DNA from 2 places in the Flavobacterium sp. 9 genome. Region 1 is predicted to be linked to the other one. Evidence: riboswitches for the same ligand, from Rfam matches in the RefSeq annotation. Region 1 holds a riboswitch; the other holds the start of a gene.
What was found. A riboswitch is a leader RNA that binds a small molecule or an ion and turns the genes downstream of it on or off. The one in region 1 is predicted to bind S-adenosylmethionine.

Region 1 (7,718 bases):
TGGCTTCAAATAGTTTGTATGGCGGAACTTATAATTTGCTGAATGTAACTTTACCACGATTAGGAATTACAACCACTTTTGTAGATCCGTCTAAACCGGAAAACTTCACAAAAGCGGCTAAAGAAAATACAAGAGCATTCTTTGTAGAATCTTTGGGAAATCCAAAATTAGATGTATTAGATCTGAAAGGAATTTCGGCGGAAGCCAAAAACTTCAAAGTTCCTTTTATTGTAGATAATACTGTTGCGACACCATATTTATTAAACCCAATTGAATATGGAGCAAATATCGTGATTCATTCTTTAACTAAATATATTTCAGGAAACGGAACTTCACTAGGAGGTGCTATTATTGACGCCGGAACTTTTGATTGGTCAAACGGAAAATTTCCTGAATTCACAGAGCCGTCTGCAGGATATCACGGATTAGTTTATCACGAAGCTTTAGGAAATGCAGCTTTTATAGCAAAAGCAAGAATCGAAGGATTGCGCGATTTTGGTGCAGCTTTAAGTCCGTTTAATGCTTTTCAAATTATTCAGGGATTAGAAACTTTACCAATCCGAATTAAGAAACATAGCGAAAATGCTTTGGCTTTAGCCTCTTGGTTAGAGAAACAAGATGAGGTAGTTTGGGTAAATTATCCAGGTTTAAAAAACAATAAATATTATGATCTGGCGCAGCAATATTTGCCAAAAGGACAAAGTGGAGTAATTACTTTTGGACTTAAAGGTGGTTTTGAAGCTGCAAAAAAAGTAGTTGATGAAACAAAATTGTTCTCGCTTTTGGCCAATATTGGTGATACAAAATCATTAATCATTCATCCGGCAAGTACAACACATCAACAATTGTCTGACGCTGATCAATTAGAGACAGGAGTTTCAAAAGATTTAATCCGACTTTCTGTTGGAATTGAAGATATCGAGGATTTAATAGCTGATTTGCAAACCGTTTTCGCAAGCGTGACACAATCGCAATACAGCATTAATAAAAATTAGGTTTTTTTGTTTTTTGTTTGAAAAATTGCCTTTAGTAGTGTGAGTTCTACTAGAGGTGATTTTTTATAAAAAACAAATCAATATAAAAGTTTATTCACCATATAAGTGATTTAAGTTCATTTTGTAGAGACGCACAGCAGTGCGTCTAGTTCAAAAACATGTGGCTCCTAAATCATAAACGTTGATAATATTAAATGAACTAAAATCACTTATATGGTTTAATTAACCCCAATAAATTAAAAATTATGTCAAAGCTTAAAATAAATATCATCCTTTTTGGAATTGGAAATATCGGAAGTACTTTGATTAATCAAATTATAGAAAGTCAGGAGTTTTTTCTCGAAAGTAGAAATGTAGACTTTCATTTTCCGATTATCACAAATTCAACAGTAGCTTTTTTTGAGAAAGAAGGCGTTGGATATGCATGGGAAACCAATTTTCTGGAATTGGCCGTTCCTTTTAAAGTGCAGGATATTATTGCATTTGCCAAAGAAAATGAATTTGAGAATCTAATTGCGGTTGATGCAACTGCAAGTGACGAACTTATTCATCATTATAACACATTGATCGAAAACGGATTTAATATTGTGGCGGTAAATAAAAAGGCCAATACATTGCCAATCGACTTATATAAAGAGATTCGATCAAATCTTAAAAAGTATGACAAAGAGTTTTTGTATGAAACATCGGTTGATACCGGTTTTCCTGTTTTACAGACCTTAAGAGATTTGTATTATTCGGGAGAGAAAATTACAAAGATTCGCGGTGTTTTTTCAGATAATCTGAGTTATGTCTTTAACCGATTTGCTACAGAAGAAGCTACTTTTTCTTCGCTTTTAAAAGATGCCAGTTTACTGGGATTAATGCGATCGACTTTTAAAGAAGATTTATCCGGAAATGATACAGCAAGAAAACTACTGATTTTGACGAGAGAAATTGGGAAGGATTTTGATCTGTCAGATATAAAAATCGATTCTTTGCTTAGAGAAGAACATTTAGAAAAAAATGGCATTCTTAATAAAGACGCAGTCGATAAATCGTTCAAAATTGCAAAAATCACACAAGCAGATAATCATGTATTAAGATATGTAGGGGAATTCGATGTAGAGAAAAATACATTAGAAGTCAAATTGGTTTCAGAACCTGTTACGTCAGCAATTGGTCAATTGAAAGGATCTGATACCATTTTTGAAATTTATACCCAATCTTATGCAGATGTTCCCATTGTAATTCAAAGTGCATCGGCATGCAAACAAGCTATTTCAAGAGGAGTAATTACTGACATTTTGAAAGTGGCTGAAAAAATTAAAAATAAAGAAGCAGTTTGGTTGTAAGTGGCTTTTAATAGTAGTTAGTTGTTCTTTGATATTTTGAAACAGGAAAATTTGTAACGTATTTTTTGTAGGTTTTAACGCTCATTTTTGCAAAAGCCAATTTTGTAAGATGTTTTTTAACGTTAAAATGATGTTTTTTAACGTTTTTTAAGATTAATTTGTTGATCCTCACTTGCGTAATTGAAAAAATATTCGCACATTTGTAATACCTCAAAAACACCAAGAAGATAAATTTAGTTTTCTAAATAATAGTTATGTTGATCGGATAAAACCGTTGATGAATTTTATATCTTATTGATTTTGAAGAGAAAAAATAAGTAAAAATAATTCGGCAGTTTCGAGAAGCTTTTAAAGACAAACAAATGCAAGATTTTTTTAAAATAGCAAGTAAATCAAAGATGAATAAATCCCTACAGATGAACAAGATGTTTAACGTCGCACGTATTTGTGTATGCGTCTGTTGATACTAAAAGTATATATAAGTTGTAAAAAACTTAAACCCTTTTGGTATTAAAAACCCAAAAGGGTTTTTTTATTCCATTTGGTTACCATAACAAAGAATTAAAGAAATAGTAAAGATTAAAATACGCAAACTAACTTAAACTTAAATATCATGAGCACAATAAACTACTTAAGAAAAAAACTTTTCAGAAGCAAAATCGAAAGAAATAATCCACCGCCAGTAAACGAGTTAATCCACCCAAGTTTCGGAATAACTGAAACAGATAAAAAAGCGGAGACAAAAGCACCAAATTCATTATTGTTTTTGATGTATTCAAAAGAAAATGAAACTCTTTTCATCTAACTTGAAAAGCACTCATAAATTAGGGTAATACCTGCTTAATTTTACTGGGCAAATTGTTCGGTAATTTTTTGCGTATAATAGTTTTTGGTTGAATTATCTTTAAGAAATTGCAGAATCAGTTTCGATAAAATTTGTTAGTTTAAGAAATAAGTAGTTAATTTGCACCTTTAAGTTCAAAAACGTATTGAAATGTTATAAAGAAAGGACGAGGGATTAGACCCGATGAATCCTTAGCAACCCTTCGTTAAATCGAAGAAGGTGCTGCATTCTACCACGCCCAAACGTGGAAAGATAACAACAAGAATTTTCTAGTTTCACTCTAGTACTTTCTTTCTAATATTTCCACATACAAATCAATTAATAAAAAGATTTGAAATTGGAAAATATACCAAGTCCCATTATAATTCAAGATTTCATCACCGAAAGTGGTGCAACATATCTTTCATTACCGTTAAGTTTTACGCTTTCTGGTTTGCCATTGCATAGCGCACCTATAGTTTTGGTTAATCATGCTTTGACAGGAAACGCTGAGGTAACTGGAGAGAATGGTTGGTGGAATGATTTAATTGGCGAAGAAAAAACAATCGATACCCAAAAATATACTATTCTGGCATTTGATGTTCCGGGAAATGGAAACGATTCGTTTATAATTGAAAATTATCTGGATTTTACTACCAGAGATATCGCCAGAATTTTTATAAAAGGTTTAGAAGCTTTAAATATTAGCCAAGTACATACCATTATTGGAGGTTCTGTTGGTGGAGGAATCGCCTGGGAAATTCTTGCATTAGAACCTAATATTACGCAAAACCTAATTCCCATTGCGACAGACTGGAAATCTACAGACTGGATGATTGCTAATTGCTATTTGCAAGAGCAGATTCTGAATAATTCTTCAAGACCAATCGAAGATGCCAGAATTCACGCAATGTTGTGTTACAGATCTCCTGAATCATTCAAAGAAAAATTTCAGCGTACAATCAATGCCAATCTTTCTGTTTTTAATATAGAAAGCTGGTTGGCACATCACGGTGAAAAACTACAAAAGAGATACCAATTGGCATCGTATAAATTGATGAACCAATTGCTTAAAACCATAGATATTACTAGAAATAGTGACGATTTTGAAACTTTAATGTCCAGAACAAATGCAGCGATTCATATTATCGGAATCAATTCGGATTTGTTTTTTACACCAAAAGAAAATCGGGAAACTTTTCAGGACTTAAAAAAGTTCAAAGACAATGTTTTTTATAGCGAAATAGATTCAGTTCACGGACATGACGCTTTTTTAATCGAGTACAAACAATTAGATCATTTACTTGCCGATATTTTTAAGGCAGAAACAATAGAAAAATAAAATGAAAATATTAAAATTTGGAGGCAAATCGTTATCAAACGGAGAAGGACTTAGTAAGGTAGTTTCAATCATTTTAGATAAAGTAAATCAAGGCGAAAAAATTGCCGTAGTGGTTTCTGCCCGCGGAAATGCAACTGATGAATTAGAAGATATTTTAAGAATAGCTGCTAAAAACGGAAATTACAAACCTTTATTAGAAAGCTTTAAAGCATATCAAACTTCAGATTATCCGCAAGTTGATTTATCAGAAGAGTTTAATATTTTAGATAAACTTTTTGAAGGAGTAAGTCTTATCGGAGATTACAGCAATAAAATCAAAGATCAGATTTTGTCTAAAGGTGAATTGCTTTCAGCTAAATTATTGACTTCAATTTTGGTTGAAAAAGGAATTCCTGCAAATTTTGTTGATACAAGAGAATTACTAAAAACCGATTCTAAATTTGGTGATGCACAGCCTTTAGAACAACTTTCGAAGAAAAATGTAATCAACTATTTCAAATTACATAACGGAGAAACAGTTAATATCGTTACAGGCTTCATTGGTTCTAACAACAACAACGACACAACAACATTAGGAAGAAACGGAAGTAATTATACCGCTTCGTTAATTGCTAATTATTTAGATGCCGAAGAACTTCAAAACTTTACGCACGTTGACGGAATTTATACTGCAAATCCTGATTTGGTTGCCGATGCTAAAAAAATTGAATACTTATCATTCAATGAAGCGAATGAATTAGCCAATTTTGGAGCAACAATTCTGCACGCTAAAACGATAATTCCGTTATTAGAAAAAAATATTCCGCTTCGTATTTTAAATACTTTTAATCACGAAAATCGCGGAACTTTAATTACTTCAGATTCTGCTAAAGAAGGAATTAAAACACTTTCTGTGTTAGAAAATGTTTCTTTGGTAAATCTTGAGGGTCGTGGATTACTTGGAAAATCAGGAGTTGACGCTCGTATTTTTAAAGTTATGGGCGATCATAATATCAGTGTGAGTATCATTTCTCAAGGTTCTTCAGAAAGAGGAATTGGATTGGTCGTTGCCAAAGATAAAGCGACTCTTGCAATGGTAGAATTAGAGAAAGAGTTTGAAAACGACTTTTATTCTAAAGATGTAAACCAAATTACAGTAACAGATAATGTTTCGGTAATTTCGATCATTGGTCAGGATTTAAGTACTTTCCACAAGCCTTACACAGCATTAATTAAAAACAAAATAGTTCCAATATTATTCAACAATACGGTTACGGGTAAAAATGTGAGTTTGGTTGTTAAAAAAGAAGAACTGAACAAAGCTTTAAACGTAATTCACGGAGAAATCTTTGGAGTTTCTAAAAAAATCAACATTGCTATTTTCGGTCATGGATTAGTTGGAGGAACTTTGATTAATCAAATTTTAGAATCGGCTGCAGCGATTGAAAAACGTAAAGATGTAAAACTGAATGTTTTTGCAATTGCAAATTCTAAGAAGTTACTTTTGAATAGAAATGGCGTAACTTCAAACTGGAAAAATGATATTGCAAGCAAAGGAGAAGCTTATACGATCAAAGATATTATCGCTTATGCAAATGAATATCATTTAGAGAACTTAATTGCGATTGATAATACAGCAAGTGCAAGTTTTGTTGAGAATTATATTCCGCTTATCGAAAGCAGTTTCGATTTAATTTCATCTAATAAAGTAGCCAATACATTAAGCTATGGTTTTTATAAAGAATTGAGAAAATCATTAACAGATAATCAGAAAAATTATTTATACGAAACTAATGTTGGTGCAGGATTACCGCTAATTGATACGATAAAATTATTGCATCTTTCTGGTGAAAACATCACGAAAATAAAAGGAGTTTTCTCAGGAACATTAAGCTATTTATTTAATAATTTCTCTGCGAAAGATGCTCCGTTTAGCGAAATTTTGCAAGAAGCAATTGACAACGGATATACAGAACCAGATCCGCGTGAGGATTTATGCGGAAATGATGTGGGAAGAAAATTATTGATTTTGGCAAGAGAATTAGATTTGCAAAATGAGTTTGAAGAAATTTCAATTCAAAACCTAATTCCGGAACATTTACGTGAAGGAAATGTTTCTGATTTCTTGACAAAACTAAAAGAATTTGATCCAATCTATGAGAAAATAAAAGCCGATCAAAAGCCAAATCACGTATTAAGATACATTGGTGAATTGTCTGGAGATTTGCAAAACGATAAAGGAATCCTGGAAGTAAAATTAGTTTCAGTTCCATCAGATACAGCTTTGGGCGGATTAAAAGGTTCAGATTCTTTCTTCGAAATTTATACTGAATCTTATGGAGATCGTCCAATCGTTATTCAAGGAGCCGGTGCAGGTTCTGCGGTAACAGCGAGAGGTGTATTTGGAGATATTTTGAGATTATCTGATAAAGGGTAATTGATTTTAGTCCCGAGGCTTCGGGAGCAGATTTTAGAGTTTAGATTTTAGATTTGAGCTCAAACGAAAACAAAAAAAAATAACAACACAATGAAAGTAACTTTAAACAGAGTAAACGACGCGTTTCATTTTAAACTAAAAAATGAAAGAGGTCATGTAGTTGACGTTGACAGCAGAGCTGAATTTGGCGGAAGCGATTTAGGTGCAAGCCCAATGGAACTTGTATTAATGGGAGTTGCAGGATGCAGCGCTATTGATATGATTTCGATTTTGAAGAAACAACGCCAGGAAATAACTTCATTCAACGCTGAAGTTGAAGGAGAACGTGTAAAAGTTGGAGAAGCAACACCTTTTAAAGAAATCAACGTAGTTTTTTACTTAGAAGGAGATATTAATCCTGAAAAAGCACAAAAAGCAGCACAACTTTCTTTCGAGAAATACTGTTCAGTTTCTAAAACAATTGAACCAACAGCTACAATAAACTACAAAGTTGTATTAAACAACGAAGCACTATAAATTAGAAAATTAGTCAATTTGAGAATTAGATAATTTTTTGGTTGACTTAAAACTCACTATAGTTTTAGTTTTAAATTCCGGTTTTTATTTATAGAAAAAACTTGGAATTTGAAACTTGAAACTAGAAAAACTAAAAAAATGAACGAAGAAGAATTAGGTTTTGAAACCTTAGCCATACGCACACATTTAGAAAAATCACAATTTCAGGAACATTCAACTCCTTTATATTTATCATCAAGTTTTGTATTTGAAGACGCAGAGGATATGAGAGCTTCTTTTACAGAAGAAAAAG
Region 2 (7,718 bases), 3.6 Mb from region 1:
CATAATAAAGGCAATTATCGCATCGATTGTAGCAGGAAAACCTAATACTGCTACTTTTGAAAAGAAAGCAAAAATGATGTCGAAGAAAACGCCTGCAAATACCCATTCTTTCAACCTTAATAATTTATTCGGAATCAAAAGTGTAATAACTCCGGATACTTTCATTACGCCAAGCAAATAAATAAAGTGTGTAGGATAACCTAGTTGTTGTGTGATTTTCCAAACTACAGGATTTGTTGTAAGTTCAAAAAATCCGCTGGCACCAAACCATAAAGAAGTTAAAATAATTCCTGTCCAATAAATAATTTTTGTTGTTTTTGTGTTCATGATTTTAATTTTTAAGTTGTTAAACAGGACAAATTTGCGACAGAAGGCTTCGGAATCATATTGCTTTTTTGCCGAAACGGACAATTTGAGATTTGAATCAGACATTCTAAACTTTAAGCTTTTCTACAGAACTAAAGTTTTGATGTAATCCGATTTCGTAACTTTGAAAAATACTTTCTCAACAACAGAAATTCATACAACAAGAATGGGAGCCAAAGAACTACTAAAAGAACATATTACCAAAACCGCTTTATTGTCGGACGAGGAATTCGATTATTTTTTTTCTCATTTTTCACCGCTTTCCTTCAAGAAAGGACAAACGATTGTAAGCGCCGGAGATCATGTTGATTGCGAATATTTTGTGATTTTGGGTTGTCTAAAAGCTTTTTTTATAAACGACGAAATCAAGATGTATATTCTTCAGTTTGCCATGCCTACATGGTGGACTTCGGATTATAATGCATTATACAATCAAACAATTGCAACCATAAATATTGATTGCATTACAGATGCCGAAGTACTTTGTATTTCTAATAGTGACCGCGAAAAACTGTGTAAGGAATTCCATCAGGTAGAACATTTTTTTCGCTGGAGAACCAATAAAGGATATATCGCCTCACAGAAAAGGCTTTTATCTTTTATGAATAACAATGTCAAAACCCGCTACGAAGAACTTTTGGCATTATATCCTCAATTGTATAATCTTGTTCCCAAACATTTGATTGCTGCTTATTTGGGCGTTTCAAGAGAAACTTTAAGTAGATTGCAGGCTCATAAATAGTTTATTATTATTATTATTATTATTATGTGTTTACGTGTAGTTTGTTATCCCGAGGAACGAGGGATCTCCGCAAGTAACTCCTCAAACTAAATCGCCAATATTTGTCGAATCCCGCGTGTGATTTCTCCTCTGTCGAAATGACAAAAACGAAAATAAGTTTCTCGCAGATTCTACAGATTTAAGTAGATTTTTTATCGCCACAAATGTTGCATTGCCCGTGGTTTCAACCATGGGAATACAATCTATTGGCGCAATTCATTATCATAATCTAAATCCCTGTAGTTGAAACCACAGGCAATGGTTAATTTTATCTCTATGTAAAATCCTTTGCACCTTTGCAACTTTGCCCCTTTGAACCTCAAAAAAAAAGAATGTGATCTAGGTCACGTAACCAATTTTTATATCCGCCGTTCCTTTGTATTGTAGTTTTAAACACACTTAAATACAATAAAAATGGAAACAACAAATTTTAAAATCGTAAGCTCAAATAGCAACGTAGAATGGACTGGTAGAAAAGTTACCGGTGCACATAATGGTACAATTGGTATCAAAGAAGGTAATTTCATCTTGAATGGTGGAAAAGTAAAAGGAGGTAATATTGTTATTAATACCTCTACAATAAAAATTCTGGACATTACAGATACTGCAGCAAACGAACAATTCGCTGGACATCTTGCTTCAGATGATTTTTTCTCTATCGAAAAATTTCCAACCGCATCTTTTGATATTCTTTCTGTGAAAGAAGTAGCAGACAACACTTATTATCTTGAAGGCAATCTTACTATAAAAGATATTTCGCATGTTGTTGGTTTTGAAGCGAGTTTAGAAAATGCTGAAAATGCAATTACACTTTCTGGTAAATTGGTTATTGATCGTACCAAATATGATATTAGATTCCGTTCAGGGAATTTCTTCAAAGATTTGGGTGATACATTGATTTACAATGATTTTGAATTGGATTTCAATATTACTGCACAAGCAATCTAATTTAGAATAATCTAAAAACTAAAGTCATGCCTTACGTAAAAATAGAATTGACCCGCGAAGGAGTAACTCGCGAGCAAAAACAGGAATTAATAAGCGGAATAACCAATTTGATTACAGACGTTTTAAACAAAGATCCGCACTTAACTCACGTTGTAATTCAGGAAATTGAATTGGACGATTGGGGTTACGCAGGAGAACAAGTATCAGTATTAAGAGAAAAAGGCATTACAGCCGATAAAAAATAAATATCATGAAAAAACAAACCATAATAGTGACCGGAGCAGCATCTGGAATAGGAAAAGGAATCGCCAAATACTTTTTGGACAGAGGAGATAATGTTGTCATCAATTCATTAACGCCAAGCGCATTAGAAAACGCTTTTAATGAATTTGGAGCAGGAGATAATCTTGCAATGTTTGCAGGCGATGTGAGTAATGTAGAAACCGGAAAACAATTAGTTGCTTTAGCAATTCAAAAATTTGGATCAGCAGATGTATTGGTAAATAATGCCGGAATTTTTGACAGCAAACCATTTTTGGAAGTTGACGAAGCATATTTGGATAAATTTCTAACAACAAACCTAAAAGGAACTTTCTTCACTACACAAGCCGTAATTCCGCAAATGTTAGAACAAAAAGGCGGTGTCGTAATCAATATAGGAACACCGCTAGTAAACCACGGATTGGGCGGATGGCCAGCTTCGGCTCCGGTTTCGAGTAAAGGTGCAATTCACGCATTGACGATTCAATTGGCAGCAGAATTTGGAAAACAAAATATCCGCATAAATACCGTTGCGCCAGGCGTTATCAGAACTCCAATGCATGGCGATAACGCAGATCAAAGTGCAGGTTTACATTTATTAAACCGAGTAGGAGAGATCGACGATGTTGCCGAAATGGTTTATACCGTGGCAAAAAGCAACTTTATTACCGGATCAATTATCAATGTTGACGGAGGTAAAGCAGCTGGACATAATTTGAATTAAGTTGAAAACTTTTGCAATACTAATAGCTTTGATGTCCTGCTTAACGGCAGGACTTAAAGCACAAAATAAAATTAAAATGGAAAATCAACAAGTAGAAATAAAAGCAATTACTGAGGTAGTAGAAAACTATTATTTCAAAGGAATTTATGAAGGAGACGAAATGTTGCTGGGAAGTATTTTTCATCCCGGATCGTTACTTTTTGGTGATGTTAAAGGACAAGCTTACTTCAAAACTGTAGATCTTTATTTGGATGGCGTAAAAAACAGACAAAGTCCAAAAGATTCCGGAAAACCTTTTAAAGGTGAAATTCTGAACATAAAAGTCGTGAATTCAATAGCGATTGCAGAGATTAATGTTAAAATGTACAACTTTAATTATCGGGATTTTTTATCTTTCCATAAGATTGACGGCAAATGGATTATTGTCAATAAAATGTTGACAGACGTTAGCGAATAATTTAAACTCTAAAGCGATGTGGTACAATACAAAAGCGAAGGAACTGTTAGGAATTGATTATCCGATATTGCAAGGACCTTTTGGCGGTAATTTATCAACCGTAGAATTAACAGCAACGGTTTCTAATCTTGGCGGATTAGGCGGTTACGGAGCTTATACTTTAACTCCGCAGGAAATTTATGAAGCCGACAAGCAAATAAAAGCAGCAACGAATAAACCCTATAATATTAATCTTTGGGTTTCGGATCATGATATTCCAGATGGCGGTTTAACCGATGAACAATTCGAGAAAACAAAAGCGCTTTTCAAACCTTATTATGACGAAGTTGGGATTCCGTTACCGGAAAAAGCAGCGCCGTTTCAATCGAGATTTGATAATCAATTGCAAGTTATTTTAGATGTTAAACCAAAAGTTTTCAGCTTTATGTTTGGCGTTCCTTCGGATGATGTTTTAGAACAATGCCGAAAATTAGGAATTGTAACCGTAGGAGCAGCTACAACACTTGACGAAGCTATTTTTCTCGAAAGCAAAGGTGTTGATATGATTATCGCTTCGGGTTTTGAAGCAGGAGGACACCGACCTTCTTTTTTGGCTTCAGCCGAATCATCTGTAACCGGAACTTTTGTTTTACTACAGTTAATGCGCGAAAAAATTAAAACTCCTATTATTGCCGCTGGAGGAATCGCGGACGGAAAAGGAATTGCCGCAGCTTTAACATTAGGCGCAAGCGCAGCCCAAATTGGGACAGCATTTTTAGCCACCGATGAATCGAATGCATTACCAATTCACAGAGAAATGCTGTTTTCGGATGCAGCAAAATACACAACACTTTCACGAGCTTACACAGGAAGACTAGGACGCGGCATCACAAGCCGAATCGCAAAAGATATAATAGGGAAAGAATTAGATGTCCTGCCTTTTCCGTTACAAACGACTTTTATTTCGCCATTGCGAAAAGCAGCGCTAGATCAACAAAAATGGTATATGATATTATTCTGGGGAGGACAAATTTCGCCAATTTTAAAACACACAAAGGCGACAGCATTAATGCATTCCTTAATTGAAGAAACGACAGCTTATTTTGAGGATTTGAGGTTGTAATCTGGTTTTTGTATAAAATTTCATGTCGCTTCTCTGAAGCTTTTTAATATATTATAATTGTTTTTTTCTGTAAATATGATGTCTTTCAGGGCTTAATGTAAGGCTGATGCTATGTCGCTTCTCTGAAGCTTTTTTAACATATAGCAATTGTTCGTGCTATAAATATGATGCCCCTCCAGGGCTGAATAAAATTCCGTTAGGAATGTAATATTTATAGAAAAGAATTTATTAATTTAAGTGGAGCCCCATCAGGGCGATATATAGTTACGATAAAAATAAGCAAACTCATTTCAAAAACGGAATGAGTTTTTTTATGCTTTTTCTACAACATAAAAATGATATTTGATGTTTTTCATCAATCAAGTGTATGAATTTATGTTATAAAATAAGAAAACTTCAAAAGAATTTTTTATAGATAAATATTTATTTTACAGTCATTTATGATATAGAAAATAGGCTGTTTGAATAATTTCTGAAAAAATATTCTTAAACTATACTAATTTTATAGAATTAGTATATATATTTGTATCACAGAAAACTTCTGTATGATACTTATCCAGAAAGACTGAGGGAATAGGCCCAATGATGTCTTAGCAACCTGTTACCGAATAAGGTGCTAAATCCTTCCTGCCTTGCGGGACAGATAAGAAAGATTTCCTCAAAATCTGAATAAGATCATGAATGTTAGAAATTATTTATTTTTTAAAATGAAAACAGACTCAACTTTATACGCGGCTTATGAATTTTTGAATTCAATTTTTGATGCAAATAGTATTGCTGTTTTCCGAATGCGAAAGCATTAAACTCTATCCAATTTCCCTTTAAATAGCATTTGCTAAAATCCATTTTGCATTGGGTTAAAGGAATTCTGTTGTCTAATTTCAACTAAAATAAAAATCATATTATCACTTAAAAATCAAAACAAAATGAAGAAAATACTATTAGGTTTCGCTTTATTTCTTGGAGTTACACAAACTCAGGCGCAAGACACCAGCTTGCAATTAAAAGGAACTGTTGTAGATACAGTTGCGCAATATGTTTATCTCCAGAAATTCCACAATAAAATGTTTACCACAATTGATTCGGTAAAAGTAAAAGACGGAAATTTTAGTTTTAAAACCAAAGTAAAAACGCCTGAATTATACGGTTTAAGCGTAAATACAGAAGACAGTCCATTATATATTTTCCTTGAAAAAGGTCCAATAACTGTAAAATTAAATCCAAAAAAATACTATAGCGGATCTGTAGTTGAAGGTTCTGAAACTCAGAATTTATTCGAAACCTACAGAAAATCGAAAGATGTAGAAATCAGTAAATTCATTACAGAAAATCCAAAATCTATCGTTTCGGCTTATGTTTTATACAGAAACTGGTCGTACAGATTAACGCCGGAGCAAATCACTCAAAATATTGCTTTGCTTGATAAAAGCCTTCAAAGTACCACTTACGTGAAAGAATTAAAAGAACTGGTTACCGTTTTGAACGGATTGGCGGTTGGAAAAAAAGCCCCTGATTTTACCAGCACTAATCCAGAAGGAAAACCAGTTCGCTTTTATGAAAATTTAAAAGGCGGTTACACTTTAGTGGATTTCTGGGCTTCATGGTGTGGACCTTGCCGAAAAGAAAACCCAAATATCGTAGCGGCTTACAAAGAATTTCATGATAAAGGATTCAACATTATCGGAATCTCTTTGGATAAAAAGAAAGAAAACTGGATCAAAGGTATTCAGGATGATAATTTGACCTGGACACACGTTTCTGATTTACTTTTCTGGAACAGCGCCGTTGCTAAATTATATGGTGTAAGAGCAATTCCGGGGAATTATTTAGTGGATTCAAAAGGAATTATCGTAGCAAAAAATCTTCACGGAGAAGAATTACAAACTACGCTTAAAGCACTTTTAGGACAAGCAAATTAATTTTTTAAACGCATAGAAACATAGTTTCTCTTTATATAGATAGGCGTTTTAACAAATCCTGAAACTTCGGGAGAAGCCTTGTATCTAACTCGACAAAGAAAATTTTACCGCAAAGTTCACAAAGGATTACGCAAAGTTCGCAAAGTTTTGAGAATTACGCTTTGCTTTAAGATCACAAAGGGATTGTGTTTAAAGCTTAATTTAATGATATCGAGCTTTGGGATTATGTGTGAAAATCTAGATTTTTTCAAACATCTTTTATTTAGAATAGAATCTATGTTTCTATGTGTTTAAAATACAAACAATAATAAATTTAGTTAATTTAAATGATAAGGAAATGAATGCTATTGAGACAGAAACGAAACCAATTGAATTGGAGTGTTATTTTTCTAAATTCAGAGAAAACACAGTAGGCGTAGATCACACTTTTAAATCGGTTTATGGAAAACAAAATTTGCTGTATGCAGATTGGGTTGCCAGCGGAAGATTATACGTTCCGATCGAGGATATTATGCTTAATAAAATTGGTCCAATGATTGCCAATACGCATTCACTTTCAAGTCAAACCGGAAAAACTTCGACTTATGCTTATCAATATGCCAGAGATGTCATAAAAAAATCTGTTAATGCCAGCCAATCTGATGTTTTGGTTACGACCGGAACCGGAATGACGGCCGCTTTATCAAAACTGCAAAGAATAATGGGCTTGCGAGCAAATGATGATAATGATAAACCTGTTGTTTTTATCACGCACATGGAGCACCATTCTAATCAGGTTTCGTGGTATGAAACCAATGCCGAAGTTGTGATTTTGCCTCCTGATGAAAACAATTTGGTCGACCCGAATATTCTTTCGGAAGAAATTAAAAAATATGCTGACAGAAGTATAAAAATTGGTTCATTTACGGCTTGTTCAAATGTAACAGGAATTATTACGCCTTATCATGAATTAGCTAAAATTATGCATGAAAACGGCGGACTTTGTTTTGTTGATTTTGCTGCTTCGGCGCCATATGTCAAAATCGATATGCATCCAAAAGATCCGAAACAGCAATTAGATGCTATTTTCTTTTCGCCTCATAAATTCTTAGGCGGACCAGGAACTTGTGGTGTTTTGGTTTTTAATGAGCAATTATACAAATCTGATTTTCCGGATAATC

Region 2: another riboswitch for S-adenosylmethionine. It lies ahead of CLU81_RS00520 (TlpA disulfide reductase family protein); the one in region 1 lies ahead of CLU81_RS15285 (alpha/beta fold hydrolase).

The regions. Positions count from the first base shown of each region.
Region 1 covers NZ_PEEU01000001.1:3,693,223-3,700,940, forward strand. The annotation lists gene CLU81_RS15270 (O-acetylhomoserine aminocarboxypropyltransferase/cysteine synthase family protein) at 1-995, shown strand, start outside; gene CLU81_RS15275 (aspartate kinase) at 1,241-2,329, shown strand; gene CLU81_RS15280 (hypothetical protein) at 2,943-3,134, shown strand; SAM riboswitch class I at 3,324-3,432, shown strand; gene CLU81_RS15285 (alpha/beta fold hydrolase) at 3,511-4,494, shown strand; gene thrA (bifunctional aspartate kinase/homoserine dehydrogenase I) at 4,496-6,910, shown strand; gene CLU81_RS15295 (OsmC family protein) at 7,001-7,426, shown strand; gene CLU81_RS15300 (PLP-dependent aspartate aminotransferase family protein) at 7,565-7,718, shown strand, end outside.
Region 2 covers NZ_PEEU01000001.1:120,089-127,806, reverse strand. The annotation lists gene CLU81_RS00555 (DoxX family protein) at 1-327, opposite strand, end outside; gene CLU81_RS00550 (Crp/Fnr family transcriptional regulator) at 491-1,108, shown strand; gene CLU81_RS00545 (YceI family protein) at 1,562-2,095, shown strand; gene CLU81_RS00540 (4-oxalocrotonate tautomerase family protein) at 2,122-2,340, shown strand; gene CLU81_RS00535 (SDR family NAD(P)-dependent oxidoreductase) at 2,346-3,080, shown strand; gene CLU81_RS00530 (nuclear transport factor 2 family protein) at 3,157-3,537, shown strand; gene CLU81_RS00525 (nitronate monooxygenase family protein) at 3,554-4,639, shown strand; SAM riboswitch class I at 5,189-5,289, shown strand; gene CLU81_RS00520 (TlpA disulfide reductase family protein) at 5,566-6,558, shown strand; gene CLU81_RS00515 (aminotransferase class V-fold PLP-dependent enzyme) at 6,896-7,718, shown strand, end outside.